DNA from 2 places in the Variovorax paradoxus genome. Region 2 is predicted to be linked to the other one. Evidence: riboswitches for the same ligand, from Rfam matches in the RefSeq annotation. Region 2 holds a riboswitch; the other holds the start of a gene.
What was found. A riboswitch is a leader RNA that binds a small molecule or an ion and turns the genes downstream of it on or off. The one in region 2 is predicted to bind glycine.
Positions count from the first base shown of each region.

Region 1: it holds a riboswitch for glycine, as region 2 does, so the genes downstream of both, gcvT (glycine cleavage system aminomethyltransferase GcvT) here and QHG62_RS21915 (D-amino acid dehydrogenase) in region 2, are expected to answer to the same signal.

Region 1 is NZ_CP123990.1:5,580,000-5,595,125, reverse strand. Features, by position in the region: gene QHG62_RS26690 (DUF3014 domain-containing protein) at 1-135, shown strand, start outside; gene QHG62_RS26685 (hypothetical protein) at 245-493, shown strand; gene gcvP (aminomethyl-transferring glycine dehydrogenase) at 516-3,422, opposite strand; gene gcvH (glycine cleavage system protein GcvH) at 3,473-3,844, opposite strand; gene gcvT (glycine cleavage system aminomethyltransferase GcvT) at 3,895-5,070, opposite strand; glycine riboswitch at 5,116-5,227, opposite strand; glycine riboswitch at 5,240-5,330, opposite strand; gene QHG62_RS26665 (hypothetical protein) at 5,353-5,916, opposite strand; gene QHG62_RS26660 (TRAP transporter large permease) at 6,065-7,342, opposite strand; gene QHG62_RS26655 (TRAP transporter small permease) at 7,339-7,833, opposite strand; gene QHG62_RS26650 (TRAP transporter substrate-binding protein) at 7,920-8,891, opposite strand; gene denD (D-erythronate dehydrogenase) at 8,964-9,980, opposite strand; gene QHG62_RS26640 (LysR family transcriptional regulator) at 10,083-10,988, shown strand; gene QHG62_RS26635 (putative hydro-lyase) at 11,080-11,895, shown strand; gene QHG62_RS26630 (MFS transporter) at 11,938-13,230, shown strand; gene QHG62_RS26625 (hydantoinase B/oxoprolinase family protein) at 13,274-15,126, shown strand, end outside.
Region 2 is NZ_CP123990.1:4,553,230-4,568,355, reverse strand. Features, by position in the region: gene wbjC (UDP-2-acetamido-2,6-beta-L-arabino-hexul-4-ose reductase) at 1-62, opposite strand, end outside; gene QHG62_RS21980 (polysaccharide biosynthesis protein) at 66-1,118, opposite strand; gene rffA (dTDP-4-amino-4,6-dideoxygalactose transaminase) at 1,293-2,441, opposite strand; gene QHG62_RS21970 (class I SAM-dependent methyltransferase) at 2,463-3,335, opposite strand; gene QHG62_RS21965 (GtrA family protein) at 3,332-3,763, opposite strand; gene QHG62_RS21960 (hypothetical protein) at 3,756-4,679, opposite strand; gene QHG62_RS21955 (acetyltransferase) at 4,676-5,341, opposite strand; gene QHG62_RS21950 (class I SAM-dependent methyltransferase) at 5,338-6,021, opposite strand; gene QHG62_RS21945 (glycosyltransferase family 2 protein) at 6,018-6,962, opposite strand; gene QHG62_RS21940 (WbqC family protein) at 6,959-7,657, opposite strand; gene rfbC (dTDP-4-dehydrorhamnose 3,5-epimerase) at 8,042-8,590, opposite strand; gene rfbA (glucose-1-phosphate thymidylyltransferase RfbA) at 8,587-9,480, opposite strand; gene rfbD (dTDP-4-dehydrorhamnose reductase) at 9,508-10,398, opposite strand; gene rfbB (dTDP-glucose 4,6-dehydratase) at 10,395-11,468, opposite strand; glycine riboswitch at 11,585-11,675, shown strand; glycine riboswitch at 11,708-11,813, shown strand; gene QHG62_RS21915 (D-amino acid dehydrogenase) at 11,905-13,206, shown strand; gene QHG62_RS21910 (FIST signal transduction protein) at 13,225-14,505, opposite strand; gene QHG62_RS21905 (PhaM family polyhydroxyalkanoate granule multifunctional regulatory protein) at 14,551-15,126, opposite strand, start outside.

The DNA of each region.
Region 1 (15,126 bases), 1.0 Mb from region 2:
CTCGAGTCGCTCTCGTCCGGCCAGAAGATCATGGTGCGGGTGGGGCTGGAAAACGAGCGCAAGCTCAAGGCCAGCCTGCGCGGCTTCCGCGAGCAGATTGCCACGGGCGACATGGCCAAGAAGAAGCAGCGCTGACCCATCGCGCTGTAGGCGCGTCCCGATCGCGCGCCGTGTAGGCGCGGGCCGATTGCGCGCGCTGCGGATGCCGTGGATGATTTGTCCTCACGATTTCGAGGACAACCGTATGAACCTGATGAGCGTCGACCTCTACCAGAGTGCTACCGATCCCGAGAAGTTTCTGGCGCTGCCCGCCGGCACCGACCCCGCCGACCTCATGGGGCCGATGACCTTCGACCGGGACTACGCGCACATCAAGCGCTACCAGGAAGCCTTCGAATTCGATCCGTCCGTTCCTTACGCGGGCGTGAACGCCGCGAAGATCGCCGCGGACATCCTCACCGTGAAGTGGGCGATGTACCGCCGCGAAGGCTAGCGAAGCGAAGAAGGCCCCCTGATCAGGCCTCTTCGGTTTCCTGGTATTCGCCCACTGGCACGCAGCTGCAGAACAGGTTGCGGTCACCGTACACGTTGTCGACCCGGCCGATGGGCGGCCAGTACTTGGCCTGCTTGAGTTCGGCCAGCGGAAACGCGCCGAGCTCACGCGAGTAGGGGTGCGGCCATTCGGTGCCGAGCAGGCTCGCGGCGGTGTGGGGCGCGTGCTTCAGCGGGTTGTCGTCCTTGGGCCAGACGCCTTCTTCCACGCGGCGGATCTCGCCGCGAATGGCGATCATCGCGTCGACGAAGCGGTCCAACTCGGCCAGCGGCTCGCTCTCGGTCGGTTCGACCATCAGCGTGCCCGGCACCGGAAAGCTCAAGGTCGGCGCATGAAAGCCGTAGTCGATCAGGCGCTTGGCCACGTCTTCCGCGGTCACGCCGCTGGAGTCCTTGAGCGGGCGCAGGTCCAGGATGCATTCGTGCGCAACGTGGCCGTTGGGGCTTGCGTACAGCGTGGGGTAGTGGTCCTTGAGGCGCGCGCTGATGTAGTTGGCGCTCAGGATGGCGGTTTCGGTTGCGGCCTGCAGCCCCTTGGCGCCCATCATGCGGCAGTACATCCAGCTGATCGGCAGCACGGCCGCATTGCCCAGCGGCGCCGCGGAAACAGCACCGACGCCGTTCGATGCAATGCCGGCCGTCGCATGGCCCGGCAGGTACGGCACCAGGTCTTCGACCACGCACACCGGGCCCACGCCCGGCCCGCCGCCGCCGTGCGGAATGCAGAAGGTCTTGTGCAGGTTCAGGTGGCTCACGTCGCCGCCGAATTCGCCCGGCGCGGCCACGCCGACCAGCGCATTCATGTTGGCGCCATCGACATACACGCGGCCGCCGTGCTCGTGCACCAGCTCACAGAGCTCTTTCACGCGGGTTTCGAACACGCCGTGCGTGCTGGGGTAGGTGATCATCACCGCGGCCAGCTTGTCGCTGTGCTTTTCGCAGGCGCGCTTCAGGTCGTCCATGTCGACGTTGCCCTGCGCGTCGCAGGCGGTCACCACCACCTGCAGGCCGACCATCTGGGCGCTTGCGGGGTTGGTGCCGTGCGCCGACGAGGGAATCAGGCAGATGTTGCGATGGCCCTGGCCCTTGGCCTCATGGAAGGACTTGATCGCCAGCAGGCCCGCGTACTCGCCCTGCGAGCCGGCATTGGGCTGCAGGCTGATGCCCGCGTAGCCGGTGGCTTCGCACAGCCATGCGCGCAACTGCGCATCGAGCTGCGCATAGCCTTGCTGCTGCTCGGCGGGCGCGAAGGGGTGGATGTTCGCGAACTCGGGCCAGGTGATGGGGATCATCTCGCTGGTCGCGTTGAGCTTCATCGTGCAACTGCCCAGCGGAATCATGCTGCGGTCGAGCGCCAGGTCCTTGTCCGAGAGGCTGCGGATGTAGCGCAGCATCGCCGTCTCGCTCTTGTGCGTGTTGAACACCGGGTGCGTCAGAAAGGCGCTGGTGCGGCGCAGGTCTTCGGGCAGGCGCGGCGCGGTGTTGGCCAGGTCGTCGAAACGCGGCATCGGCGTGCCCACGGGCACGAACAGGGCCCAGAGCGTTTCGATGTCGGCGCGCGTCGTGGTTTCGTCGAGCGAAATGCCCAGGTGCTGCTGCAGCCGCTGGCGCAAGTTGACGCCGGCCGCGGTGGCGCGCTCGATGATCTTCGGCGTGTCCTCGCCCGTGCGGATGGTGAGCGAATCGAAGGCGGTGCCGTTGACGGGTTCGCGGCCCATTTGCGCCAGACCCTGCGCAAGGATGGCGGTGAGCGCCGCCACGCGCTGCGCAATGCGCGTCAGGCCATCGGGCCCGTGGTACACGGCGTACATGCTGGCCACAACGGCCGGCAGCACCTGCGCGGTGCAGATGTTCGAAGTGGCCTTCTCACGGCGAATGTGCTGCTCGCGCGTTTGCAGCGCGAGGCGGTAGGCGGGTTGGCCGTGCGTGTCGACGCTCACGCCGACGAGACGGCCCGGCAGCGAGCGCTTGAACTCGTCGCGGCAGGCCAGGTAGGCGGCGTGCGGGCCGCCGTTGCACAGCGGCATGCCGAAGCGCTGCGTGGTGCCGCAGACGATGTCCGCGTCCCATTCGCCCGGCGGCGCGAGCAGGGTGAGCGCGAGCAGGTCGGCGGCCACGCAGAAGGCGGCGTCGCACTGGTGCGCATGGCCCGCGAGCGGGCGCAGGTCATGCACGTGGCCGGTGGTGGCGGGGTACTGCGCGAGCACGCCGAAGAATTCGCAGCTCGCCATCAGGTGCGGCAGCGTCTCCGACACGGTGCTCACTTTCACCTCGATGCCCAGCGGCGCGGCGCGCGTCTTGATGACCTCGATGGTCTGCGGGTGGCAGTCGCCCGACACCAGGAACACGTTGCTCTTGCTCTTCACGCTGCGCTTGGCGAGCGTCATCGCCTCGGCGGCGGCCGTGGCTTCGTCGAGCATCGAGGCGTTGGCAATGGCCATGCCCGTCAGGTCGCACACCATGGTCTGGAAGTTGAGCAGCGCTTCCATGCGGCCCTGCGAAATCTCGGCCTGGTAGGGCGTGTAGGCGGTGTACCAGGCGGGGTTCTCGAGCACGTTGCGCAAGATGACGCCCGGCGTGTGCGTGCCGTAGTAGCCCTGGCCGATGAAGCTCTTGAACACCTTGTTCTTCGCCGCAATGGCCTTCAGTTCGGCCAGCGCGTCCGCCTCGGTCACCGGCGCGGGCAGCCGCATCGGCCTGGCGCGTCGAATGGCCGCGGGCACGATGCCGTCGATGAGCTCCGCCCGCGTTTCCGAGCCGATCACCGGCAGCATGCGCGCCTCGTCTTCCGCATCGATGCCGATGTGGCGGGCGAGAAATTCTTCGGCGTTCTCTAGTTGTTGCAGGGAAGGCTGGGCGGGAATCGGCATGGCGGTAAAGGCTCGGGGAATGAGGAAGGGCGGCTGAAGAACCCGGCGGATCAGGATTCGGCGGCGAACTTGTCGTAGCTGGCGGCGTCGAGCAGCGCGTCGAGTTGCGACGGTTCGCTGAGCTTGACCTTGAAGAACCAGCCAGCGGCCAGCGGGTCGGTGTTGGCGAGCGAGGGATCGGCGCGGAGCGCTTCGTTCACTTCGGTGATCTCGCCCGACACGGGCATGAACACATCGGCCGCGGCCTTGACCGATTCGACGACACCGGCCACTTCACCTTGCGCAAAGGTCTTGCCCACTTCGGGCAGATCGACAAAGACCACGTCGCCCAGCGCATCCTGTGCGTGAACGGTAATGCCGACTGTAGCAGCGTCGCCTTCGGCCGAGACCCATTCGTGGTCCTTGGTGTACTTGATGCTCATGGTGAAAAACTCCTCGTGGAAAAAATGATCTGATTCAGGCAGCGCAGAGCCTAGCCGCGGTAATAGCGGGCCGGCACAAAGGGCAGGGTCGAGACTTCCATCGGCACCGGCTTGCCGCGCACGATGGCCTGCACGCGCGTGCCAGGCTCTGAAAACGCGGTGGCCACGTAGCCCATGGCAACCGGGCGATCGGCCGTCGGGCCGAGCAGGCCGCTGGTCACAATGCCGATGTCCCGGCCTTCGAAAGATTGCAGGAGCGTGCCGTCGCGTACCGGAACGCGTTCCAGCGCCACAAGGCCGACGCGCTTGCGCTTCAGGGTGTCGTGGTCGGTGCGGCCCGCGGCGCCGGCCGTAGCGGCGGCCAGTTGCGCCAGCACCTTGGCCGCACCCGGAAAGCCGCCTTCGCGCGCGCCGCCCGTGCGGCGCACCTTCTGGATCGCCCAGTTGAGCGAGGCCTCGACGGGCGTGGTGGTGGTCTCGATGTCGTTGCCGTACAGGCAGAGCCCGGCTTCGAGCCGTAGCGAATTGCGCGCGCCCAGGCCGATGGGCTTGACCTCGGGCTGCGCCAGCAGCAGGCGGGCGAGGGCGTCGGCATCCTTGCCGGCGACCGAAATCTCGAAGCCGTCTTCGCCCGTGTAGCCGCTGCGCGTGGCAAAGGCCGGAATGCCGCCGATCTTCACCGCGCCGCCGGTCATGAACACAAAGCGCTCGATGCCGGGCGACAAGCGGGCCAGCACCGTGGCGGCCTGCGGGCCTTGCAGCGCGAGCAGTGCATGGTCGGGCATAGGCTGCACGTCGCAGCGTGCGCCGATCTTCTGCTGGATATGCGCGAGGTCGGCCACCTTGCAGGCGCCGTTCACGATCACGAAGATCGAGCCGTGCCCCTCGTTGAAGAACATCAGGTCGTCGAGGATGCCGCCTTCGTCGTTCAGCAGCAGCCCATAGCGCTGCTTGCCGGGGGCGAGGTCGATTACGTCGACCGGCATCAGGGTTTCGAATGCGGCAGCGGCGTCTGGCCCCACCAGGCGCAGCTGGCCCATGTGGGAAATGTCGAACAGGCCGGCCGCGTCGCGCGTGTGCTTGTGCTCGGCCATCAGGCCGGCGGGGTACTGCACCGGCATGGAATAGCCGGCAAAAGGCACCATGCGGGCGCCCAGTTCCACATGCAGGTCGTGCAGGGGCGTCTTGAGCAATGGGGCGTCGGATGATGAAGCGGAAGCGGCCACGGGGCACTCCAAAGGGGCAGTCGAATTCCATGGCGCGAGCCATGGGCCACCCCTGCTGTCCGCTTTACCTGAGAGATTCGCCCCACGATCGGGGTTTGCTCCTTCGGTGGGCCGCCGCATCGGCAAGATGCAGGGGCCTCTCTCCAGCAAGGAAACGCCGGCATGCGCCAGCGCCTTGTCAGTCCTTTTGCCTGAGCGTTCGGGGAACCCCTGCGCCTTCGGCGGCCTCGCGTGGCGAAGCTCTCTCCTGACCCTTCGAAGTGTAGTGGATCGCGGAAGGCCTCAGTGCACGGTTTCCGAAGCGGGCGGCAGCAACCTTTCGATACGCTCGCGCAGCGATTCGGCCCGCTCGGCGCCTGCGGTTTTCTCGACTTCGTTGAGCATCAGCGCGGCAATCGTCAGCATGGCGTCGCGGTCGCGGGCTTCGCGCAGCGCATCGCGTATCTGCACCGCGAACTTGGGGTCGCGCCGCACGAACATGCGCTCGCAGATGTCGAACAGGAACATGCGTGTGGTGGCGAGGGAGCGCTTGCCGTCGAAATTGTCGGTCGAGGTCGCCACGCGAATGGGCTCCGCCGCAGGAGCCGGAATCGGCGGGTGTGTCGGGCTCGCCGAAACGGGTGGGGCGGCTTTGGGCTCGGCGGCCTGTGCGTCGTGCAGGTACCCGCGGTTCATGAGCGCCCGCAGCGTCTGTTCGGCTTCGTCGCGGCTCGCGAACAGTGGGCTGAAGTCGGTCAGCGAACGCCGGCCGTCGGCCATCAGCAGCAACGCGCGCTCGCGCTGGCTGAGCGTGCGTTGCCCGCCTTGCAGCTCGTCGCGTGCCTTGTCGGTCTTGGTGGGAAACATGGCGCCACAGCTTTCGGAATCGAAGGCTGCAGCATCGTTGCGGCTGGTGACATCTTTGTGAAACGTTTGCCTTACAGGGGCATTTGCCGCATAAAAAAAGGCAGCCCGCGAAGGCTGCCCTTTTTCTCTCTGGTTTTTGCGTCGCCTGCTACTTGGCGTACACCAGGTCGCGCAGCGCGAGCGATATCCACGGCACGTAGGTAATCACCATCAGGCAGGCCAGGATCACCAGCACGAAGGGAATGAGGTACTTCACGATCCGGTCGAGCGATATGCGCGCTACCGTGCACGCCGCGAACAGGTTCACGCCGAAGGGCGGGGTGATCATGCCGAGCGCGAGGTTCACCACCATGATGAGCCCGAAATGAACCGGGTCGATGCCGAAGTGCACCGCCACCGGCGCCAGGATGGGCGCGAGCACGATGATGGCCGCACTGGTCTCGATGAACATGCCGATGATGAACAGCGCCGCGTTCACGCCCAAAAGGAACATGGCCGGCGACTTCAGCACCTCCTGCAGCCAATGGCCGATGGCGTCGGGCACGCCCGCGCGCGTGATCAGGAAGGCGAACAGGCCCGCGTTGGCGATGATGAACATGATCACCGCCGACGACAGCACCGACTTGCGCAGGATGAGGTACAGGTCCTTGAGCTTGATCTCCCGGTAGATCACCATGCCGACCACCAGCGCATAGAACACCGCCACCGCCGAAGCCTCGGTGGGGGTAAAGATGCCGCCGTAGATGCCGCCCAGGATGATCACTGGCATCAGCAGTGCCCAGCCGGCCTGCCAGGTCGCCTTGCCGAAGGACATGCGGCCGTCGCCGTCGTTCTTGCCCCAGCCCTTCCACTTGCAATACACCCAGACGAACAGCATCAGCGCCAGGCTGATGAGAATGCCGGGGCCGAAGCCCGCAATGAACAGCTCGCCGATGGACACCTCGGCGCTCACGCCGTACAGAATCATCGGAATGGAAGGCGGAATGATCACGCCCAGCTCGGCGCTGGTGGCCTGAAGCGCCGCCGCGTACGCGGTGGGGTAGCCGTGCTTGATGAGCGCCGGAATCAGGATGGCGCCGATGGCAAAGGTGGTGGCCACCGAAGAGCCCGACACCGCCGCGAAGATCATGCAGGTGAGCACGCAGGTCATCGGCAGGCCGCCCTGCACACCGCCCACAATGCTCTTGGCAAATTCGACCAGCCGGCGCGAGATGCCGCCGGTTTCCATCAGGTTGCCAGCCAGGATGAAGAAGGGAATGGCCGCCAGCGGAAACTTGTTGATCGAATTGAACATCTCCTTTACGGAGATGAGCATGTTCACGTTGGCCACCTGGATACCCAGGATCGATGCGAGCCCGATGGACACCGCCACTGAAACCGACAGTGCAAAACACAGCACCATCGTTGCAACCATCACGGGGGTCATTGCGCGGTCTCCAGTTCGAGCCGCTTGGGATCGAGAAAATTACCAACGATGCCGAACAGGCAAAAAACGGAACCGACCGGCAGCGCCAGGTACGACCACATCATCGAAATGCTTTCGAGCCCGGCCATCGATTGCACGCGGCCCCGCATGGCGTAGTCCCAGCCCCACCACAGAATGACCAGCATCAGCGCCAGTGCCGCAAGACTCACCACGGCGTCGAGCACGCGTTTGACGCGCGGCGGGCTCCAGCGGTAGAGCACGTCCACGCTCACCATCGCCCCTTGGCGAAAAGCCATGGGAATGCCAAGGAACACCATCCAGATCAGGCTCATGCGGATCAGGATCTCGCTCCATTCGGCGGGCTGCTCGAGCACGAAGCGCGTGATGATCTGGAACACGCCCAAGCCGGAGGCGATGACCAGCATCACGCAGGCGGCGATCATCGAGAAGCCGGTCGTCCAGCGCTCGATGCCGAGAAATTTTTCTTTCATCTGCAGTCGTGATGTTGAAAACAAAAAAGCCCGCCAGATCGAACTGAGCGGGCACCGATGCTATCGAAGAGATAGCATCATCGAATTCACTTGAACTCGCGGATCTTGTCGAGGTTGGCCTTGCCGAAGTCCTTTTCGAACTGTGCATTCACCGGCCCCAGGGCGGTGACGAACTTGGTCTTGTCGATGTTGTCGATCACCGTCATGCCTTTGGCGCGCAGGTCGGCCACGCCCTTGGCATCGTCTTCGTCCACGCGTGCGCGGTTGGCCTTGGTGCCTTCTTTGGCAGCCTCGAGGAAGGCCTGCTTGTCGGCCGCGCTGAGCTTGTCGAACGCTGCCTTGTTCATCAGGAAAATGCACGGCGAGTAGACGTGGCCGGTGAGCGAAAGGTGCTTTTGCACCTGGTCGAACTTGGCCGAGATGATCACCGACAGCGGATTTTCCTGCCCATCGACCGTGCCTTGCTGCAGGGCGGTAAACACTTCGGGGAAGGCCATGGGCGTGGTGACAATGCCGAAGGTCTTGTAGGCCGCAATGTGCACCGGGTTTTCCATGGTGCGCATCTTCAGGCCCTTCAAGTCTTCCGGCGCCTTCACGTCGCGCTTGCTGTTGGTCATGTGGCGGAAGCCGTTCTCCGCCCAGGCCAGCGCCTTGAAACCCTTGGCGTCGAATTTGGTGAGCAGGTCCTGGCCGATCGGGCCGTCGAGCACGGCGCGCGCATGGGCCTTGTCGCGGAACAGGAACGGCACGTCGAGGATCTTTGTCTCCGGCACAAAATTGGGCACCGGCCCGGTCGAGGAGAAAGCCAGCTCCTGCGTACCGAGCTGCACCGCTTCGATCGACTCGCGTTCGCCGCCCAATGAGCCGTTGTAGAAGGTCTGGACCTTGTAGCGGCCGCCGGTGCGCTTTTCGACTTCCTTGGCAAAGACGTCGATCGCAACACCCTGGTGCGAGTTCTGCGCGGTCGAAATGCTGATCTTCATGGTGGTCTGCGCGAAGGCGGCGCAGGCCATGCCCATGCCCAGAACCAGGCCGGCGGCCAGTCGGGTCAATTTCATTGTGTTGTCTCCAGAGAAAAGAAGGCGCGAAGAAATAAAGCGGAAAAAGCAAACTTCGCGGGCAGCCGCCGACTATGCCGTAACAGGGAGCTTCACCGCGTCGGGATTTTCACGGACGTAATCACGAATAACTACTTCGAAGTCTGCATCCGCCGAAAGTCCCAGCCCTTTGGCGCGGGCGGTTTCGATGCGTCCGGGCCAGGTTTTCACGATGCGCTGGATGGCCGGGTCGGGCGTGCGGTCGAGCAGGGCGGTGGCCGCCTTGCCGGCCACGCGTTCGAGCGCGGCGGCCATTTCGCCCACCGTGGTGGAAAGCGAGGGCAGGTTCAGCGCCGTGCGCGGACCCCAATCGGAATCGCTTGCCTCGGCAGCACGGATGATGCCTTCGACCGTGCGGGCGGGCGATGCGATGGCCACGGGTGTTTCGTCGGGCACCGGGCAGGCGGCGCGAATGCCCGCGAGCGGCTCGCGGATCATGCCGCTGAAAAAACCCGACGCTGCGCCGTTGGGCTTGCCGGGGCGCACACTCACCGTCATCAGGCGCACGCTGCGCCCGCGGATGAAGCCCTTGCGCGTGTAGTCGGCCACCAGCTGCTCGCCGATGAATTTCTGGACGCCGTAGCTGGTCTGCGGCGTAGGCAGCGTGTGGTCTTCGATCACCGGCGGCAGCGGTTGTTCGGGCGAATCGCCGAACACCGCGAGCGAGCTGGCAAACACCACCAGAGGGCGAGTGCCCACAGCGCGCGCCTTGTCGAGCAGGGCGTGCGTGGCGGCGAAGTTGCTGCGCATGCCCAGGTCGAAATCGGCCTCGCATTCGCCGCTGACCGCGGCGGCCAGGTGAAAGATGGCGTCGGCTTCTCGCCAGAGCGCCGCGTCGGGTGAAGCCAGTTGCTCGTTCAGGTCGCCAAGGGCGGCCACGATGCGCGGGTCGGCCGCAAGGTCGGGTGGCGGTGCGACGCGGTCGACCAGGGTGATGCGCGAAATGTCGCGCACCGGGGCACCCGCAAGCGATAGCCGGCCCTGCTTCAGCAGCGTGCGGGCAAGGCGTGCGCCAACGAAGCCGGTACCGCCGGTAATGACGATCTGCATGGTTGTCTTGTCTCCTTTCGCAACGAGCATATCGCAGCGGAACGCCTCGCTCAGGCGACACTCGCGGCTCGCGCAATCAAGGAACCGGCCGACCGGAAAACGATGAACCTGCGATTCGTTGAAGCCTTTCACTGGGCCGTGGCGCTCAAGAGCGTCACACGTGCGGCCGAGAAGCTGCACCTTACGCAATCGGCGCTTTCCAGCCGCATTGCGGCACTCGAGCGTGAGCTTGGCGTTCTGCTGCTCGACCGGCGCGACAAGCAGTTCCGCCTCACGGTGGCGGGGCAGCGCTTTCATGCCTTCGCGCAGAAGCTGCTTGAAATGCAGATGCACATCAAGGCCGAGATGGGCTCGGGCGCCGTGCGCGAGGCCGTGCTGCGCGTGGGCGCCATCGAGTCGGTGGTGCACAGCTGGCTCACCGGCTGGCTCAAGCACATGCAGGCGACGCATCCGGACTTCGAACTGGAACTCACCGTCGAAACCACGCCGGTGCTGGTTGACCAGCTTCAGCGCGGCAAGCAGGACCTGGTGTTTGCCGCACTGCCCGCCGCCGGCGACGGCGTGCGCACCCGCGCCGTGCCGCCCATGCCCATGTGCTTCGTCGGGCACCGCGAGCTGCACCTGAAGCGGCGCTACCGCCTGCCGGACCTGCTCTCGCTCGACCTCTTGACCTTTCAGCGCGGCTCGCAGCCGCACGTGGCGCTGCTCGAACTGTTCCGCGAAGCCGGCAGTCCGCCGCCGCGGGTGCACGCAATCTCGTCGATCTCGGCGATGGCGCAGCTGGTGGAGGCCGGCTTTGGTGTGGCCACGCTGCCGCGCGCGGTGGTCGAGCCGCTGGCGCGGCGACTGCCGCTGCGCGTGCTGCCGTGCGACGACACGCTGGAGCCGCTGCCCATCTACGCGAGCTACCGGGACGACCCCTCTTCTCCGCTGCCCGAGGCCGCGCTCGGCTCCGCGGTGGTGCATGCCTCGCACCGCCAAGGGTCATCGAAAAAATCGATGAGCTGAGCGGGAAACTTTGCGTTGGCGTTCGTGAGCGCGGATTCCCACAATCCGTCGAATCACACCACAGCGATGCATCGGGCATCGAAAACGCCAAATGTCGAACCGCCAATCCTTCGTAGAACAACCCGGCGCTGCGAGCAGCGCGCTGGCTGTGCGCCAGGCCTGCCGCAGCGGCACGCTGGCCGCCCACACCAGCGGGCTGGCCAGTGCCCATGTGCAGGGCAACCTCGTGATCCTGCCGAAAGCGCATGCCGCCGACTTCCTGCGTTTTTGCCAGGTCAACCCGAAGCCGTGCCCGCTGCTCGGCGTGTCCGAAGCCGGCGACCCGGCGTTGCCCGCGCTCGGCGAGGACATCGACATCCGTACCGACCTGCCGCGCTACCGCGTGTGGCGGGACGGCGTGCTGGTCGACGAACCCACCGACGTGCGTGCCCTGTGGAGCGACGACATGGTGAGCTTCATCATCGGCTGCTCGTTCACTTTCGAGCATGCGCTGATGGCCGAGGGCATTGTGCTGCGCCATGTGGAGCAGGGCCGCAACGTGGCGATGTACCGCACGTCGGTCGCCACTGCGCCGGCGGGCCCGTTCCATGGACCGATGGTGGTGTCGATGCGCCCGCTGCGCGCGGCCGATGCCATTCGCGCGGTGCAGATCACCTCGCGCTTTCCGGCGGTGCACGGTGCGCCGGTGCACATCGGCGATCCGGCGCTGATCGGTGTCCGGGCGATTGCCGATCCCGACTACGGCGACGCGGTCGAGGTCATGGCCGACGAGCTCCCCGTGTTCTGGGCTTGCGGCGTGACGCCCCAGGCCGCATTGGCTGCCGCCAAGCTGCCGTTTGCCATTACCCACGCGCCGGGCTCGATGCTGGTGACCGACCTGCTGCACCACCGCCTGGCTGCGTTCTAGGCCGCCGTTCTTTCCCCAAGATTTCATACCTGGAGACAAACCATGAAGACCACCCTCGACGCCACGCAGGCGGGCGACGGCGCACACGCCGAAGGCAGCTGGCTGCGCACGCTCAACCTGAACGAGAAACGCACGCTCACCGCGTCGTTCAGCGGCTATGCGGTCGATGCGTTCGACTACTACACGCTGCCGCTGGTCACGCCCATCCTGCTGTCGCTGTGGGGCATGAGCAAGACCGAAGTGGGCCTGATCGGTACCGCCACGCTGGTGGCTTCCGCCATCGGTGGCTGGGGCGCCGGCATCCTGGCCGACAAGTATGGGCGGGTGCGCATCCTGCAGCTCACCATCCTGGTGTTCGCGATCTTCACCTTTGCCTGCGGCCTGGCGCAAACGCCGGAGCAGCTGCTGATTGCGCGCACGCTGCAAGGCCTGGGCTTCGGCGGCGAATGGGCCGTGGGCTCGGTGCTCATTGCCGAAATGATCCGGCCGGCCTATCGGGGCAAGGCGGTGGGGCTGGTGCAGAGCAGCTGGGCCGTGGGGTGGGGCGCGGCGGTGCTGGTGTCGATGGCGCTGTTCTCGTTCTTGCCGCCGGAGTATTCGTGGCGCGTGATGTTCATGCTCGGGCTGTTGCCGGCAGTGCTGATTGTTTTCATTCGCCGTTCGATTCGCGACCCGGAGATCTATGTCCAAAGCCGCGCGGCCGTCGAACGCGGCGAGCGCAGCGGCAACTTCCTCGCGATCTTCAAGCCGGGCATGCTGCGCACCACCGTGCTCGCGAGCCTGTTGTTCACGGGCATGCAGGGGGGCTACTACGCCATCGGCGTCTGGCTGCCCACCTTCCTGAAGAACGAGCGGCATCTCACGGTGCTGGGTTCGGGCGGCTACCAGTTCATGTTCATCGTCGGCGCTTTTGTGGGCTACTTGTGCGGCGCCTACTTGTCAGACCGGCTCGGCCGCCGCCGCGCGTTCATCCTGTTTGCCATTGGCGCGGGATCGCTGGTCTATGCCTACACGCTGCTGCCGATCACCGACGGCCTGATGCTGCTGCTCGGCTTTCCGCTCGGCTTTTTCATGTCGGGCATTTTCAGCGGCGCGGGTGCTTTTCTGTCGGAGCTTTTTCCCAATGAGCTGCGCGGCTCCGGGCAGGGTTTTTGCTACAACTTCGGGCGCGGCATCGGTGCCACTTTTCCGGCCTTGGTCGGCGTGCTGAGCGACCGTATGCATCTTCCGCTGGGCACGGCCATCGGCGTGTGCGCGGCGGTGGCCTACGCCATGGTTGTCGTGGTGGCGCTGTGCCTGCCAGAGACCCGCGGGCGCGATCTGCGCCAGAACTGATCCGAACCTCCTTTTCTTCGCGAAGACTCCTCCCTTTCTTCTCATGACCACGCATTCCCTTCTCCCGTCCCGCTGGCAGTTCTGGATCGACCGCGGCGGTACATTCACCGACCTGGTCGGCCGCGACCCCGAGGGCGGCCTGCACACGCTCAAGCTGCTGTCCGAAAACCCCGAGCAGTACAAGGACGCCGCCGTCGAAGGCATTCGCCGCCTGCTGAAGCTGAAGCCCGGCGAACCCGTGACCCCCGAGCGCGTCGAATGCGTGAAGATGGGCACCACGGTCGCCACCAATGCGCTGCTGGAGCGCAAGGGCGAGCCGACGGTGCTGGTCACCACGCAAGGCTTTCGCGATGCGCTGCGCATCGCCACGCAGGCGCGGCCCCGCCTGTTCGACCGCCGCATCGTACTGCCCGAGCTGCTGTACGTGCGAGTGATCGAGGCCAGCGAGCGCATGGATGCGCAAGGCGGCGTCGTGCAGCCGCTCGACGAAGGCGCGCTGCGTTCGGCGCTGCAAGATGCATTCGATGCCGGCCTGCGCGCATGTGCCATCGTCTTCATGCACGGCTGGCGCTACACCGCGCACGAACTCGCGGCCGAGCGCATCGCAAGGGCAATCGGCTTTGCGCAGGTGTCGGTGTCGCACAAGACCAGCCCGCTCATGAAGCTGGTGCCGCGCGGCGACACCACGGTGGTCGATGCCTACCTGAGCCCGATCCTGCGGCGCTATGTGGAGCAGGTGTCTCGGCAGATGCCGGGCGTGCCGCTGTTCTTCATGCAGAGCTCGGGCGGGCTTACGCAGGCCGATCGCTTCCAGGGCAAGGACGCGATTCTTTCGGGCCCGGCGGGCGGCATCGTCGGCATGGTGCGCACCGCGCTCGATGCGGGCCATGCGCGGGTCATCGGCTTCGACATGGGCGGCACCTCCACCGACGTGTCGCACTATGCCGGCGAGTTCGAGCGTTCGTTCGAAACCCAGGTGGCCGGCGTGCGCATGCGCGCGCCGATGATGAGCATTCACACGGTGGCGGCGGGCGGCGGTTCGGTCATTGCCTTCGACGGCGCGCGGCTGCGCGTGGGCCCTGAATCAGCCGGCGCCAACCCCGGGCCGGCAAGCTACCGGCGCGGTGGGCCGCTCACCACCACCGACGCGAACGTGCTGCTCGGCAAGATCCAGCCCACGCATTTTCCGCACGTGTTCGGCCCGAATGCCGACGAGCCGCTCGATCTTGCAGCGGCACGGAGTGGGTTCGACGCCATGGCGCGTCGTATATCGGAAGCCACCGGCCGTGCCGTGAATGCCGAAGAAGTGGCGAGCGGCGCATTGCGCATCGCCGTGGCCAGCATGGCCAATGCCATCAAGCGCATTTCGGTTGCGCGCGGCTACGACGTCACGCAGTACACGCTGCAGTGCTTCGGCGGCGCGGGCGGCCAGCACGCCTGCCTGGTGGCCGACGCGCTGGCCATGCGCAGCGTCTACCTGCATCCGCTGGCGGGCGTTCTCTCGGCTTTCGGCATGGGGCTGGCGGACCAGTTGGCGATGCGCGAGCTGGCGCTCGAACGCCGGCTCGATGCGCAAGGCCTGGCGGCGGCACGCGAGGCGGCCGATGCCCTTGCCAACCAGGCGAAAGGCGAACTGCGCGAGCAAGGCGTGGCAGATGCCGCCATTGCCGAGGTGCACCGCGTGCAGCTTCGCTATGAAGGCACCGACACCGCACTGGCCTGCGCCCTGCCCATGGCGGGTTCGGCGGACGAAGCCATTGCCGCGATGCGCGGCGAGTTTGAAGCCGGCTATCGCAGGCGCTTTGCCTTCCTGATGGCAGAACGCGCGCTGGTGATCGAGGCGGTGACGGTAGAAGCCGTAGGCGCCAGCGAACGCGGCGCACCGCCGGCGGCCCA
Region 2 (15,126 bases):
GCCAAGGCTTGGCGAAGGTTCTTGCCGATGAAGCCGCCGGCGCCGGTCACCAGGACCTTCACCGCCTAACCCTCCAGGACCGCGGGCTCGCCGCGCGTCACCTTCTGCATGAAATCGAGCTTGAGCAGCAGCTTCTTCATGCCTTCCACATCCAGGCGGGTGGTGTTGTGGGAGTTGTATTCCTCGCCATGCAGTGCGCGGGTGATGCGGCTCTCGCCCTCTTCGACGAACTTGGCATAGTTCAGGTCGCGGCCGTCCGGCGGCACGCGGAAGTAGTCACCCAGGTCCTCGGAGCAGGCACGCTCTTCTTTGCTCAGCAAGGATTCGTAAAGCTTCTCGCCGTGGCGCGAGCCGATGATGCCGACCGGATGATCCTTGCGATCCATCAGTTCGAGGATGGCCTTGGCGAGGGTCTCCATCGTCGCGGCCGGCGACTTCTGCACGAAGATGTCTCCGTTGCTGCCATGCTTGAAGGCATACAGCACCAGATCGACCGCATCTGGCAGGGTCATCATGAAGCGGGTCATGTCGGGGTCGGTGATGGTGATCGGGCTGCCATCCAGCACCTGCTGCACAAAGAGCGGAATGACCGAACCGCGCGATGCCATCACGTTGCCATACCGCGTGCCGCAGATGACCGTGCCCATGCCTTCCAGGTTGCGGCTGGCTGCGACCATCACCTTCTCCATCATGGCCTTGCTGATGCCCATGGCGTTGATAGGGTACACAGCTTTGTCGGTGCTCAGGCAGACCACGCGCTTGACTCCAGCCTCTACTGCGTGTTCGAGCACGTTCTCGGCGCCAAGAACGTTGGTGCGCACGGCCTGCATTGGATAGAACTCGCAGGACGGCACCTGTTTGAGCGCTGCCGCATGAAACACATAGTCCACGCCGCGCATGGCCGACACGAGACTGCGACCGTCACGCACGTCGCCAATGTAGAACTTGAGCTTGGCGTTGTTGTAACGCTTGCGCATGTCGTCCTGCTTCTTTTCATCTCGACTGAAGATACGTATCTCGCCGATGTCGGTGGACAGGAAGCGATTGATCACGGCGTTCCCGAAAGAGCCGGTCCCGCCGGTGATCAGGAGGGTTTTGTTGTTGAACGTCTCTTGCATTTTGTATTGTCCCTGGGAAGCTGAGGCGAAATCGAACTTTCCACTTTAACATAGGCAAAGTAGGGCACGGTCCTTGCTATGGCGCCGCCATACCGGGCGGCAGCCCGCCTGGATTGGGAATGCCGCGCTTGTCCCGCGCAGCCTCACGATGGCGCATTCATGCGCACCGCGCAATCAGGATTGCGCCGAGAGAGCCTCGACGAGCACGTCGACAACCCGATCCTGCTTTTCCTTCGTCAGACCTACCCAGAGGGGCAGGCGAATCAGGCGCTCCGACTCGCGATCGGTGACCACGAGATCGCCATGCGCCCGGCCGAAGCGCCGGCCCGCGGGCGAGGAATGAAGCGGAACATAGTGGAACACCGAGGAGACCTCGGCCCGCTTCAGGGCATCGAGCACCTGCTGGCGATCGATGCCCGGCGCCAGCAACACGTAGTACATGTGTGCGTTGTGCTCACAACCCGCGGGGATCGTGGGCCGCCTCAGTGCACTTTGGGTCTCCAATGGATGCAACAGATCGTGATAGCGGTTCCAGGCGTCGAGGCGCACCTGTGTGATGCGCTCGGCATCTTCCAGTTGCGCCCACAGGAATGCAGCGACCAGTTCGCCGGGAAGGAAGGACGAGCCAACGTCCTGCCAGGTGTACTTGTCAACTTCGCCGCGAAAGAAGCGACTGCGGTCAGTGCCCTTCTCGCGGATGATCTCGGCGCGCAGCGCCAGCGCGGGATCGTTGATCAGCAGCGCGCCGCCTTCGCCGGAAATCACGTTCTTGGTCTCATGAAAGCTCAGCGCCCCGAGCTGGCCGATGCTTCCCAGCGCTCGCCCCTTGTAGCGGGCCATCACGCCCTGCGCGGCGTCCTCGATCACCTGCAGTCCATGACGTGCGGCGATGTCCATGATGGCGTCCATCTCGCAGGCGACGCCTGCATAGTGCACCACCGCGATGCCCCGCGTGCGCGGCGTGATCGCGGCTTCGATCAACTTCTCGTCGATGTTCAACGTGTCGGCCCGGATGTCGACGAACACCGGAACCCCACCGCGCAGCACGAAGGCGTTGGCGGTCGACACAAAGGTGTACGAGGGCATGATGATTTCGTCGCCAGGCTGAATGTCCATCAGCAGCGCGCACATCTCGAGGGCTGCGGTGCAGGAATGCGTGAGCAACGCTTTGTGACTGCCGCAGCGCTCCTCGAGCAAGCGGTGGCAGCGCGCGGTGTAGGGCCCGTCTCCAGCGAGGCGGCCGTTGAAGTGCGCCTCAGCGATGTAGTAGAGCTCCTTGCCCGTCATATGGGGCCAGTTGAAAGGAATGCGATCGCTTTTCATAGGGATAGGGCGAAGGAGACGTCAGATCTTTTTTGCGACAACAAGCCTTGATCCTCCCACAGGAAAGCTCAGGCCCGCGCGAATCGAGGCCCGCTCCCAAGAAAGAATCCGCTCCAACAGCGCGTTGATGCTGCGAGGAATGGCGAATTCGGCCAGCGGATCGAAGGCCTCCAAGGCCGTCTTCCGAGTCCGCAGCCTCGATACGACCAGGGCCGGCATCAGCGCAGTCACGAATGACGTGCTGCGCAGCAACTCGAAGCCTGCTTCCCGCACCTTGCGATGGAGTTCCGCCGCGCGATAGCGGCGCACATGGCAGGCGTATTCGTCGGACGCACTCCACAGCCACGGGTGTTGCGGCACGGTGAGCACGATGCATCCCCCGGGCTTAAGCGCCGCATGCGCCTGCGCCAGGACACGCTCATCCTCCTCGATGTGCTCGATGACGTCGAAGGCGCCCACCACGTCGAACTCTTCCCGGAAGGGGATGGCACGCGCATCCATCTGCACGAATTCGGCTGAAGGCAGACGCTTTGCCGCAAAGCCCAGTCCCGCCACGAAGATTTCGCTCCCGACCAGACGGGCATCGGGAAAAGCCTGCGCCACACCCGACAGCACATAGGCGGTTCCGCATCCGATCTCGAGCATCGACCGGAAGCCGGGTTGATATTTGTGCAGCGCCCAGAGGATCAGGGCGTTTCGGGCGCGAAACCAGAAGTTCTCGCCTTCCAGCCGGGCCAAGTCGTCATAGTAGTTCGCCTTGAAGCCGCCGCCATCGCGGGCGAAATTAGGGGCGAAGGCCACAAATCCGTCGATCCGCGCCGGGTCGTCGCCGCACGCCGGACAATGCGGCGTACCGCCTTCGAAGGTAGAGTTGCAATGCAGGCAGCGTCTCACGGCGTCTGGGCTCCGCTCCGGTTAACGCCGGGAAAAACAAAAAACTTGAAGGAGACGAACAGGAAGCCCGCCACGACGAAGATTGCGAGGCCCTGCGCGATCTGATGTGCCCAGCCCCATCGGTCAACCAGCAAATACAGCAGTGCGAAGTTGATCAGGTACCCGCAGCCATGTGCCAGAAGGTACCGGACACCGACCGCCAGCCCACTCTCCTGATGCGCGAAGGTCAGGTTGCGGTTGCCCCAGAAGCCGATACCGGCCCCGACGGCGTACAACACCGTCATCGTGATCTTGGGGCCCAGGCCCAGGTGCGTGATGAGCAGATAGACCAGATAGCCCGCGAGATTGCTGGCCAAGCCGACGATTGCATAGCTCAGGAGTTGCGCGGCTAGAGAGCGTCGCGGCGCCGGCATGGTGGCCTCAGGCATGCTCGAAAACCGCGAGGCCGAAGCCGGTCCTGCCGTAGCCGTTTCCGTTGTAGAGCATGTAGCGCCGGCCACTGTGGTCGAGGACGAAAGGGTATTCGATCATTTCCGAATCCCAGCCGCCGGTCGACACATCGATTCCCGCATCCTCGAGCGCAAGTTGCCACTCGAGGCCATCCGCACTGGCCGCGTACCCGATTCGGTAGCTCTGGCCGCTCCCGCTGCGGTAGGAGAACCACATGTGATGCCCGTCCGCATCTTGGATCACCGTCGGCCTTGAGAAGGCCTGCGCCAGACCCACGCGATGAGGCACGGCCGACCCATGCTTGCGCCAGTTCTCGCCATCTTGCGACGAGGCTTGGCGGATGAGGTGGCTCATTTCGCCGTTGCCGGCATCCCAGGCCACGGTCGATCCGTACCACATCCGGAAACCGGAGGACGCACTGCCCTCTACCCACGGATAGGAAAGGCTGATCGGATCTTCGGCGTCCAACGGCATAAACGCGCCGCCGGTTCCATCCAGCGACAAGCCGAGGTCCTCGTGCACGCGAAGTCGACCGATTTCTCCATGCCAATGCGCATCGGCGGGATTGCGCCACCCCATGAACAGCATGAAGTGGCCGGCAGCTGTTTCGTAGCAGTTGCCGATGCTCACGCCGTCTGCATAGAAACTGCCTTCGGGACCGTGTTCGAACAGAGGCTCTGGGTGCTCGTACAGCACCTGGCGCGCGACCAGATCGATGTCAACGGCACCCACCGAAGAACGATTGCGTGCATCCCGCCCGCTGAAGAAGACGCGATAGACATCGCCCTTCAACTGCACCGGTAGCGGATTTGCGGCATGGGTCAAGAGCTTGGGATGACGGTTTTCACCGGCTGGACAGAAGAGCGCACCCAGCTTTCTCCAGGAGCCCTTCATAGGCTTCGCAACCTGTTGCTCGGCACCCGCGAGCGCTCGGTGGCAGCTCCGATATACACCCCGTGTGCTTCAGCGTCCGCGAGCATCAGCGCACCCGCGCCGATCACGCAGCGTTCGCCGATCGTGATGTGGTCACGCAATGTTGCGTTGACGCCCACAAAGCATTGCTCGCCGACGACCACGCCGCCCGACACCACGATGTGCGACGCCAGAAAGCAATGATCACTAATGATCGAATGGTGCCCGATGTGATTGCCGCTCCATAGGGTGACGTTGTTGCCGATCCTGGCGAACGGCTGGATGGTGTTGTCCTCGAGAATGAAGCAGTTCTCGCCGATGTGATCGTCGTTGAGAACGGTCGCCTGCCGGCTCACATAGCTGGCGATGCGGTAGCCCTTAGCCTTGGTTTCCAGGTACTTGTCCTTGCGCACCGCATTGAGCTTGGCGTAGCTCAAGGCCACGAACATCTCGTACTCGTCCGGTGGGTAGCGACCTGCGACCTCTTCGAACGGGATCACTGGCAGCCCGCAGAAGCTGGGCTCGCGCACGTAGGCCGCATCGACGGTGAATGCCACTATCTCGAATCGCGGATCCTTGCCGAAGTAATAGTGCGCCAGCTGCGCGATGTCGCCGGTACCAAAGATGACGAGACGTCGGGTCATGGCTGCTTCCTGACGAGAATGGTGAATTCGTAGAGCCCATAGTCGTGAAGCAGCGCGACATTCTTTGCATAGCGCCGCTTGCACAGATCGAAGAACTGGCAGGGATCGGCGTAGTAGAGGTCAGCCCGCATCCGATCTGTATCCGAATAGGAGGTGAGGCAATTGAAGGCGAAGCCTATCCGACTGCCGCGGTCGAGTTGATCGAGTGTCTGCTCCAGGTACGCCCGCCATTCGGCATCAGTGCGTCCCAGCCTGACATTGAAGATGCCGCTGGCGATTCCGTAGTCGCTCACCTCGTCGGGTGAGCCAGCCTGCAGCAGCCGCACCTTCGCCCGGTTCCGCAAACGCTCGCGCGCCGCCTGGATCATGGATTCCGAAACGTCCACGCCAAGGTAGCTGAAGTCGTGCCCCTTGGCAGCCAGATGGTCGTGGAGGGCGCCATAGCCGCAACCCAGGTCGGTCAGCGAATAAGGCCGGCTGCCGTCGATCACGCGGCAAAGCTCCTGGAAGCGCAGCGTCTGCCCTTCCGGGCCATTCCAGTCCACCCCGCGCGGGCTTTGTCCGTGCTGCGCGAGCTTGTCGGAATAGTAGGTCGCGACCTCAGACAGTAGCGCCGTCTCTCGGGGCTCAGCAACGGGTGAGCTCGTCAGCTTGGCACTCTCGCTATCTTGGGCGCTCATCGAATGGTCTCCCGGTCAGAATTGGATGTATGGATCTTTCGAAGAATCGTATAGGGGCGCTGCTTGACCTCGGAAAAGATCTTCGCAATGTAGATACCCTGCACGCCGATGAAGGAAATGATCAGCCCCGAGAAGAACCAGATCGATGCCACGATGGATGTGTAGCCGTCGGGCGGAGACGAGGCCGAGAAGTAGCGCGACACCAGATACAGGATATAGAACAGCGCGGTCACTGAAATCAGCAGTCCCGAATAGAAGGTGAAGACCAGTGGCAAGCTGCTGAACGACGTCACCGCATTTACGAGGTGACTGACTTTTCTCGATAGCGAATAAGTGGTCGGACTCGAGGAATGCTTCTTCACCACCCGATGCGTTTGCCGAAAGCCCGTGATGATCCAGAGGCCGCCAATGTTTAGTTCGCGTTCGCGGTGCAGCAGAAGGGCATCGACGTAGCGGCGCGTCATCAGGCGTGCGGTGACGATATTGTCGGGTTGCGCAATGCCGGTGAGCAGCCGGAACAGCTTGTAGAAGACCGCGCCCGTCAGCCGTTCGAAGCCGCCGCCCTTGCGCGCCGCCTGTACTCCGTAGACAACGTCGCTCGCGTCCTCGTTCATTTGCCGCCAGAAGGGCTGAAGCCACTCCGGCTCCTCCTCAAGGTCGCTATCGATAAGGAGGACGTGGTCTCCGCGGGCCTCCCCAAGCCCCGTCATCATGGCCTTGTGATGCCCGAAGTTGCGCGACAGGTCGACGACCACAAGATGCGGATCCTGGGCCGTAAGCTGCACTGCGACGTCGAGACTCCGATCGGGAGAACCGTCGTTGACGAGGATGATCTCGTAGTCCTCGCCCACGAGTGAGCGCGCCGCAGCACTGGCGCGGCGGTGGAACTCAACTATGTATGGCTGCGACTGGTAGAGCGTCGCGACGATGGACAGCTTCATTTGCCTACATACCTCATGAAGCCCGGTGCTTCCCGGCCGCAGTTGAACAGAAGGTCCAGCACGGTTACCCCGTGCGTGAATTCGCCCCACAACTGCGGATACTCATGATAAGACGAATAATCGAACCAATGCAGGCCAACCCCCCGCTTCGTGAAGACCGACTCGTCCATGTAGTCCTTCGCGGCCGGACCCGAAAAGTATTCGTCGGCGCCAGCCTGCACGCAGATGTCCGCGAGGCGTTCAGTCTTGCCCTCGCTCAACACATAGTCGGATGAACTGGTGATCCGGGTGGTGATGCCGAGATAGGCGCAGACCGCTTCAATCAAGCCGCGATTCAGCGCAGACAGATGCACCGGGAACGGGGTGGAAAGATAGTACGGCGCGAGCCACCGCGCAATCTCTTCGAAATGCGCTGCACGCCGGTAGTTCTGTTCGAAAGCCTTCCAGTGAAGCGTCGCCCAGTCGGTGCCGTCGATCTCGGTGTCCTTGATCTTTTGCGTGTACTTGCCTTTGACTACGACCGGAACCGTGAGCCATTGGACACCTTGCGGCGTCTTGATCTGATTGCGATTACGCCAATCACGCCGGGTGTATTGCATGTCGTCGTACAGCACGAACTCATCGACAGCCGCGATCAGGTCGAAGTACCCCTTCCAGGGTATGTAGTTGGACTGGACGATGGCGATCTTCTTCAATTCATTTCTCGCTCTGATGATTTCCCGGAGTACTTCTCAAACTAGTTCGAGCGCAACCCAGTCCGTACGCACGGAAAGACCAAAGAAGTTCCGGTCGACCGTGAAGTCAGGATCAGCTAGTTGCGGCCGCTTGCCAACAGCCCTGGGCGCCGAAGCGTTCAAAACGCCCGTCGCCGCCCCATTTCGAGCCGACGTTCTGTCCATTGATCCTGGTGCGCATGCCGTCTCGGATGTCGCCATTTTGCGACGACGGTGAACACGCCCCGCAACACACAATGGTTCAAGCGAATGCCGCCAGAGGCACACCGTCCGCCAGTCAAACCCGTACGTCCCGTCACTAAGACCTTCCGGCCGGCAAATGCTGTTTCGAAATCGCTCGAGCCTTCACGGAAAGAACTCCGCATTGTCCATCGTCGAGGCTTGCAAGTCCTTGCCGGACAACTGCGGTAGGACACCCGTTTCCGGCCACTCGATGCCAAGTTTCGGGTCATCCCAGCGGATGGCGCGCTCGTGCGCGGGCGCATAGTAGTCCGTGGCCTTGTACAAGAAATCCGCCGACTCGCTCAGGACAAGGAAGCCGTGCGCCAAGCCTTCAGGGACCCACAATTGCTTGTGGTTGTCCTCCGTGAGCTCAATGCCGACCCACCGCCCGAAGGTCGGTGACGACTTGCGGATGTCCACGGCCACATCGAACACCGCACCGCGCGCCACGCGCACCAGCTTTCCCTGCGTTTGCTGCACCTGGTAGTGCAGCCCTCGAAGGACGCCCTTCGCCGATCGCGAATGGTTATCTTGAGCAAACTCCACGTGCCGGCCTACAGCCTCATCGAAGGCCTTGCTATTGAAGCTCTCCATGAAGAAGCCTCTTGCATCGCCGAACACCTTCGGCTCGATGACGAGGACATCAGGGATCAAGGTCGGCGTGACCTTCATGAGCGTACCTCGTCATTCAGCAAGTGCTTCAGATACCTGCCGTAGCCACTCTTCTCCAGCGGCCCGGCGAGCTTTTGGAGTTGCTCGGTCGTAATGAATCTGTTGCGCCACGCGATCTCCTCCGGGCAGGCAATCTTCAGTCCTTGCCGGTGCTCCAGAGTTGCAATGAACTGCCCCGCCTCCAGCAAGCTCTCGTGCGTGCCGGTATCCAGCCACGCGTACCCGCGCTGCATGATCTGCACGCTCAACTGATCGAGGCCGAGATACGCCTGGTTGACAGCGGTGATTTCCAGCTCGCCGCGCGCGCTGGGCTTCACTGCCTTGGCGATGTCAACGACCTGGTTATCGTAAAAATACAAGCCCGTCACCGCATAGCTGCTCTTCGGCTTCAACGGCTTTTCTTCGATGCTGCTGGCCTTGCCCTTGGCATCGAACGCCACCACGCCGTAGCGCTCGGGGTCTTGCACGTGGTACGCGAATACCGTCGCACCCGACTGCTTCGCGTCGGCATCGGCGAGCAGATGCACGAGGTCATGCCCGTAGAAGATGTTGTCCCCCAGAACCAGCGCGCTGGGGTTGTTACCTACGAACTTGTCCCCGATGATGAACGCCTGCGCAAGTCCATCCGGACTCGGCTGCACCGCGTACTGCAGGTTCATGCCCCACTGGCTGCCATCGCCCAGCAGTTGCTGGAACCGCGGCGTGTCCTGCGGCGTGCTAATGATCAGGATGTCGCGCATGCCACCCAGCATCAACGTGCTGAGCGGGTAATAAATCATCGGCTTGTCATACACCGGTAGCAGCTGTTTGCTTATCGCCAGCGTTGCGGGGTGCAGCCGGGTGCCCGAGCCCCCGGCGAGAATGATGCCTTTGCGTTGCGTTGTGGTCATGCGTTTCTTCTCGTGTGAATTTACTCTTCAGAGCGTCTCGCGCAGCATGCGCGCAACGCCTTCCTGCCAGGGCGGCAGGCGTAGACCAAAAATGGTCTGCAGTTTGGCGGTGTCGAGGCGCGAGTTGTGTGGCCGTTTCGCTGACGTCGGAAACGCGCTGGTCGGCACAGCTTCGACAGCATCGGGCCCAGCCTTGAGCTCGACGCCGGCCTGTTGCGCTATCTCGAGAACGAAGCGCGCATAGCCGCACCAGGTGGTCTCCCCACCGGCCACCGCGTGATACAGGCCCGCCTTGGAAGGGTCCTGGAAGGTGGCGCGAATCGCATGCGCGGTTATGTCCGCGAGCAGCTCGGCACCTGTCGGCGCACCGAACTGATCGTCGATGACGGTCAGCTTGTCGCGCTCCTTGGCAAGCCGCAGCATGGTCTTTGCGAAGTTGCCGCCGCGCGCAGCAAACACCCAGCTGGTGCGAAAGATCAGGTGCTTGGCACAGTGCGCAGCCACCAGTTGCTCACCCTCGAGTTTTGTGCGGCCATACACGCTGAGGGGTCCGGTGGCGTCGTCTTCCTGCCAGGGCTTGCTGCCGCTGCCGTCGAACACGTAGTCGGTCGAGTAATGCACCATGAGCGCGCCGATCTGCCCGGCGGCTTCGGCCACCACGCCGGGCGAGGTGGCGTTGAGCTTGCGCGCAAAGTCGGGCTCGCTCTCGGCCTTGTCGACGGCCGTGTGTGCGGCCGCATTGACGATCACGTCAGGCCGAACCTTGAGCACGGTCTCGGCAAGCTGCTCCGGACGGCTGAAGTCGGCGTTGAAATCGGTGCTGTCGAAATCGAGCGCCACCAGTTCGCCCAACGGCGCAAGGCTGCGCTGCAGCTCCCAGCCGACCTGTCCGCCCTTGCCCAGCAGCAGCAACTTCATGCGGTCGCCTTTGTCGTGTCGTATTGCTTTTCGACCCATTCGCGGTACGCACCGCTTTGCACGTTGCGCACCCATTCGCCATTGGCGAGGTACCACTCGACGGTCTTGCGGATGCCGGTGTCGAAGGTTTCGGCGGGCTTCCAGCCCAGCTCACGCTCCAGCTTGCGTGCGTCGATGGCGTAGCGCCGGTCGTGGCCGGGGCGATCGGTGACGTAGCTGATCTGTTCCTTGTAGGGCTTGCCGTCTGCGCGCGGGCGCAGTTCGTCGAGCAGCGCACACACGGTGTTCACGATCTCGATGTTGGGCTTCTCGTTCCAGCCGCCGACGTTGTATGTCTCGCCCAGCTTGCCGGCCTCGAGCACGCGGCGGATGGCGCTGCAATGGTCCTTCACGTAGAGCCAGTCGCGCACCTGCATGCCATCGCCGTAAACCGGCAGGGGCTTGCCGACCAGCGCGTTGACGATCATCAGGGGGATGAGCTTCTCGGGAAAGTGGAACGGCCCGTAGTTGTTGGAGCAGTTGGTGGTGACCACCGGCAGGCCGTAGGTGTGGTGCCAGGCGCGCACGAGATGGTCGCTCGCGGCCTTGCTGGCCGAGTAAGGGCTGTTGGGCTCGTATTTGTTCTCTTCGGTAAATGCAGGGTCGGTCTTGGAGAGCGAGCCGTAGACCTCGTCGGTCGACACATGCAGAAAGCGGAAGGCATCCTTTTGCTCGGCCGGCAGCGCGCTCCAGTAGCCGCGCACCGATTCGAGCAGGCGAAAGGTACCAAGCACGTTGGTCTGCACGAAGTCTTCGGGGCCGTGAATGGAGCGGTCGACGTGCGACTCCGCGGCAAAGTTCACGACGGCACGTGGCTTGTGCTCGGCCAGAATGCGATCGACCAGGGCGCTGTCGCCGATGTCGCCCTGCACGAAGATGTGGCTCGGGTTGCCCTTGAGCGATGCAAGCGTCTCGAGATTGCCGGCATAGGTCAGCTTGTCGAGGTTGACGACGGGCTCATCGCTCTGCGCGATCCAGTCGAGTACGAAATTGGCGCCAATGAAGCCTGCGCCGCCGGTTACCAGGATCATGAAGTCCCCTGTTGTTGTCGAACGATCGCCCTCTGGCGAATGAACGGGCGATTATCCCATTGGCCCTCCGCCGGGCCGGATCAATGGTTGGCGCGTTCGCAAGCCCCGCCTACAATCAGCCCACTGCAGGAGAGCGGGCAACCCCGGTTGCCCTACCGAAGGCGCAAACTCCCATAAACGCTCAGGTCGGCCCGACGAAGTTCTCGAAATTTCGGCAAGGGGCCTGTACTGCACCAACTGACACGCCGTCTGGAGAGCCATCACCCCGCGTGATGCACCGAAGGAGCAAACCCGTTGCGGGCGCAGCGGGTGAATCTCTCAGGTACCGAGGACAGGGGGAGCGGCAACTTGGACGGCGGTCGTCCGGTTGCTTGCTATTTATTCAATAGCAAACCTCGCCCGCAGTTCAAGCGCTTCAACCTCAAAGGTATTTGAAATGCGCGTGATCGTTCTTGGCGCCGGCTTGCTCGGTGTTACCTCGGCTTACTACCTCCAGCAACTCGGCCACGAAGTGACCGTTGTCGACCGGCAGGCCACCCCCGCCGCCGAGACCAGTTTTGCCAATGGCGGGCAGATCTCCGTCAGCCATGCCGAACCCTGGGCAAATCCGAGCGCACCGCTCAAGGTGCTGCAGTGGCTCGGCAAGGAAGACGCCCCGCTGCTCTTTCGCATTCGCGCGGACATGCGCCAATGGCTCTGGGGCTTGCAGTTCCTGCGCGAATGCACCCCCGGCCGCACGAAGCACAACATCGAGCAGATCGTGCGCCTGGGCACCTACAGCCGCGAAGTGCTGCAGCAATTGCGGCGCGACACCGGCATCGCCTACGACCAGCGCACGCAAGGCATCCTGCACTTCTATACCACGCAGAAAGAGTTCGACAGCGCTCTTGCGCCCGCCGAGCAGATGCGCGCACTCGGCTGCGAACGGCAAGTCATCTCCGCGGATGAGGCAGTGAAGATCGAGCCCGCCCTGGCCCACATCCGTCCGCAATTGGCCGGCGCCACTTACACGGCAGAAGACGAATCCGGCGACGCCAACCTCTTCGCACGCGAAATGGCACGGCTAGCGGCAGCGGCCGGCGTGAAGTTCCTCATGAGCCACACGGTGACCGCGCTGCGCGAAGCGGGCGGCAGCATCGACCACGTGGAAGCCACCGACAGCGAAGGCCGCTTCCAGCGCATTCGGGGCGATGCCTTCGTGCTCGCGATGGGTTCGTTGAGCCCCCTGTATGCCGCACCGCTGGGTATTCGCCTGCCGATCTATCCGGCCAAAGGCTATTCGGTCACGCTGCCTGTAAAAGACGCGACAAAGGCGCACCAGGTTTCGCTGACCGACGATGAATTCAAGCTGGTGTTCTCGCGCTATACATCGGCATCTGGCGACCGCCTGCGCATTGCCGGAACGGCCGAGCTCAACGGCTACGACCGCGACTTGAACCGCGTGCGCTGCGAAGCGATCGTACGGCGCGTTGAACAACTCTTCCCCGGCGCAGGCGACACCACCCAGGCGCAGTTCTGGACCGGCCTGCGCCCCGCGACGCCGAGCAACGTGCCGTTGATCGGCAAAACGAAGCTGCCCAACCTGTACCTGAACACTGGGCACGGCACTCTCGGCTGGACGCATGCATGCGGCTCGGGCAAGTCGGTGGCGCGGATCGTGAGCGGGCTCGCACCCGAAGTCGATTTCGCGTTTGCCGGGATGCCTGCACCGGCAGCGCGCGTGCTCCAGCCGGCCTGATCAGGCCGGGGCGGCGGGTCAGTCGTTGCCGGTAAACACCGTCAAAACACCCGTATACCCATACAGGTGATGCCGCGCAATTTCACCCGCAGCAAAGAACCCCACCAGCGGCACGTCGCCCAGGGCGTGCCGCACGATCTGCAGCTCGGCGCCCGGTGCGCCGAAGTGCGGCCCGCCGCGTCCTGAGCAACTCACGTACACGGCGCCGGCGATGCGGCGCGCCGGGTGCGGCGCTGCTTCGGCCTCCCCGGCCGCCACGGCGCGCGCGGTGGCCAGGGTCTGCTCTTCAGGCTCCAGCTCTTCGCGGATTTCCGCGCAGATGCGCATCAGGTCGGCGCGAGCGGCCTGGGCATTGCGCCGACAGAAGGTCAGGCGCATGCCGGCCTCGGCCACGTCGGCAATGGCGATGCCGCGCCGCGTGGGGTCCAGGCCGATGATGTGGCGCACCAGCACGTCGGCACCGAGGTCGCCGGTGCGGCGAATGCCGTCGCTGCCCGCATCGGCCAGGCCCACCAGGGTGGCGCGCACGGCATCGATGGCTTCTTGCGGGCGCTCCAGCGACACCTGCAGGTCAGCCAGCAGCACGTCGAGCGCGGGCTCACCATCGAGCTTGAGCAGCAGGTTGCCGTCGGCTTCGGTGATCTCGCGCTCGCGCCCCCCGCCGGAGCGCAGCGGCTGGCAGCCTTGCGTGACGCGCGACACCAGCCGCACGCCCTCGCCGAACACCACGCCAGACAAACCTCCCGAGAACACGCCGCCCGCGGCGCCGTGGCCGCGGATGTTTCCGTTGCCGCCGACTGCAAACTGCAAGGCGCCCGCACGGCCCGACGAGAGGCCGCCGAACAGATAGCCGGTGTCGGTGCGGCCCGCCATCTCGCCGATCAGTTCGGTGAGGTCGGGGGTGGCGGGGTCCGCGTGCACGAGCGCCGTATGCGCCTCGAAACCGCTCATTTCGGAGTTGCCCAGCGGCGCAACGCCGGAGAACACGCGGTACTGATCGCTCGGCAGCGCGCAGAGCATCAGGCTCAGGCCGGGCTCGTCGAAGTATTCGGCATTGTTGGCCGACACACCGATGCCGACGGTGCCGGACCAGTCGGTCACCTCCGGAAGCTCGGCGCTCAGGTGGTCGAGGATGTCTTGCGCGTCCGACGCGTAGTGGTCGGTGATGTAGAGCAGCCCGAGCGTCGGCGCCGAGGCGTAGTCGGGCAGCGCCATCTGGGCGCGCAACTGGGCCAGCACAAGGCCGGCCGCCATGCGCCATTGCGGATGGGTGGCGTGACCGGAGGGAAACAAATTCATGATGCGTGCCAACCCGTTCTCTTCAAGATGTGTGTACGTATGACGTCAGCGCCGTCCGGTCGTTCGCTTTCGCGCGGCGGTCGGCGCCTTCTTTTTGGCGGCAGTTGCTGTTGTCGCCTTCCTTGCTGCCGGTTTTGACGCGGCGGGAGCGGCGGCCGGCGCCGGCACCTTGATCTGGGCCGCGTCGTGCAGGGCCGATGTGGCGATCTGCTGGAACTGCTCGGTCAGCGAACCCCACCATTGCATCGGATCGATCACGCCACCGTCGCCGCCCGATGCGGAAGCAGCCGAGGCCGGCTTGCTGCGGGCTTTTTTGGCGGGTGCCGGCGTTTCCTCCTCCGCCTCGACTTGTGGCTCAGGCTCCGCCGGCGGGGCAGCAACCGGCGCAGCCGGAGCCGCCTGCTTGGTGAACGCGCTCGCGATATCTTCCATCCGCACGTTCATGCCGCGCAAGGTCGAAAGTGTCATCTTTTGCACCTCGAGCGCCTGGATGGTCGCCTTGAGCGCATGGCCGTTCTGCTCGAGCCAATATTGCACTGTCTTGAGCTCCTGGATGCGCTTGTCGACCTCTTCCACGCTGAGCGTGGGCGCTACCCAGCTGGCAAGGCTCGGCAAACCGGG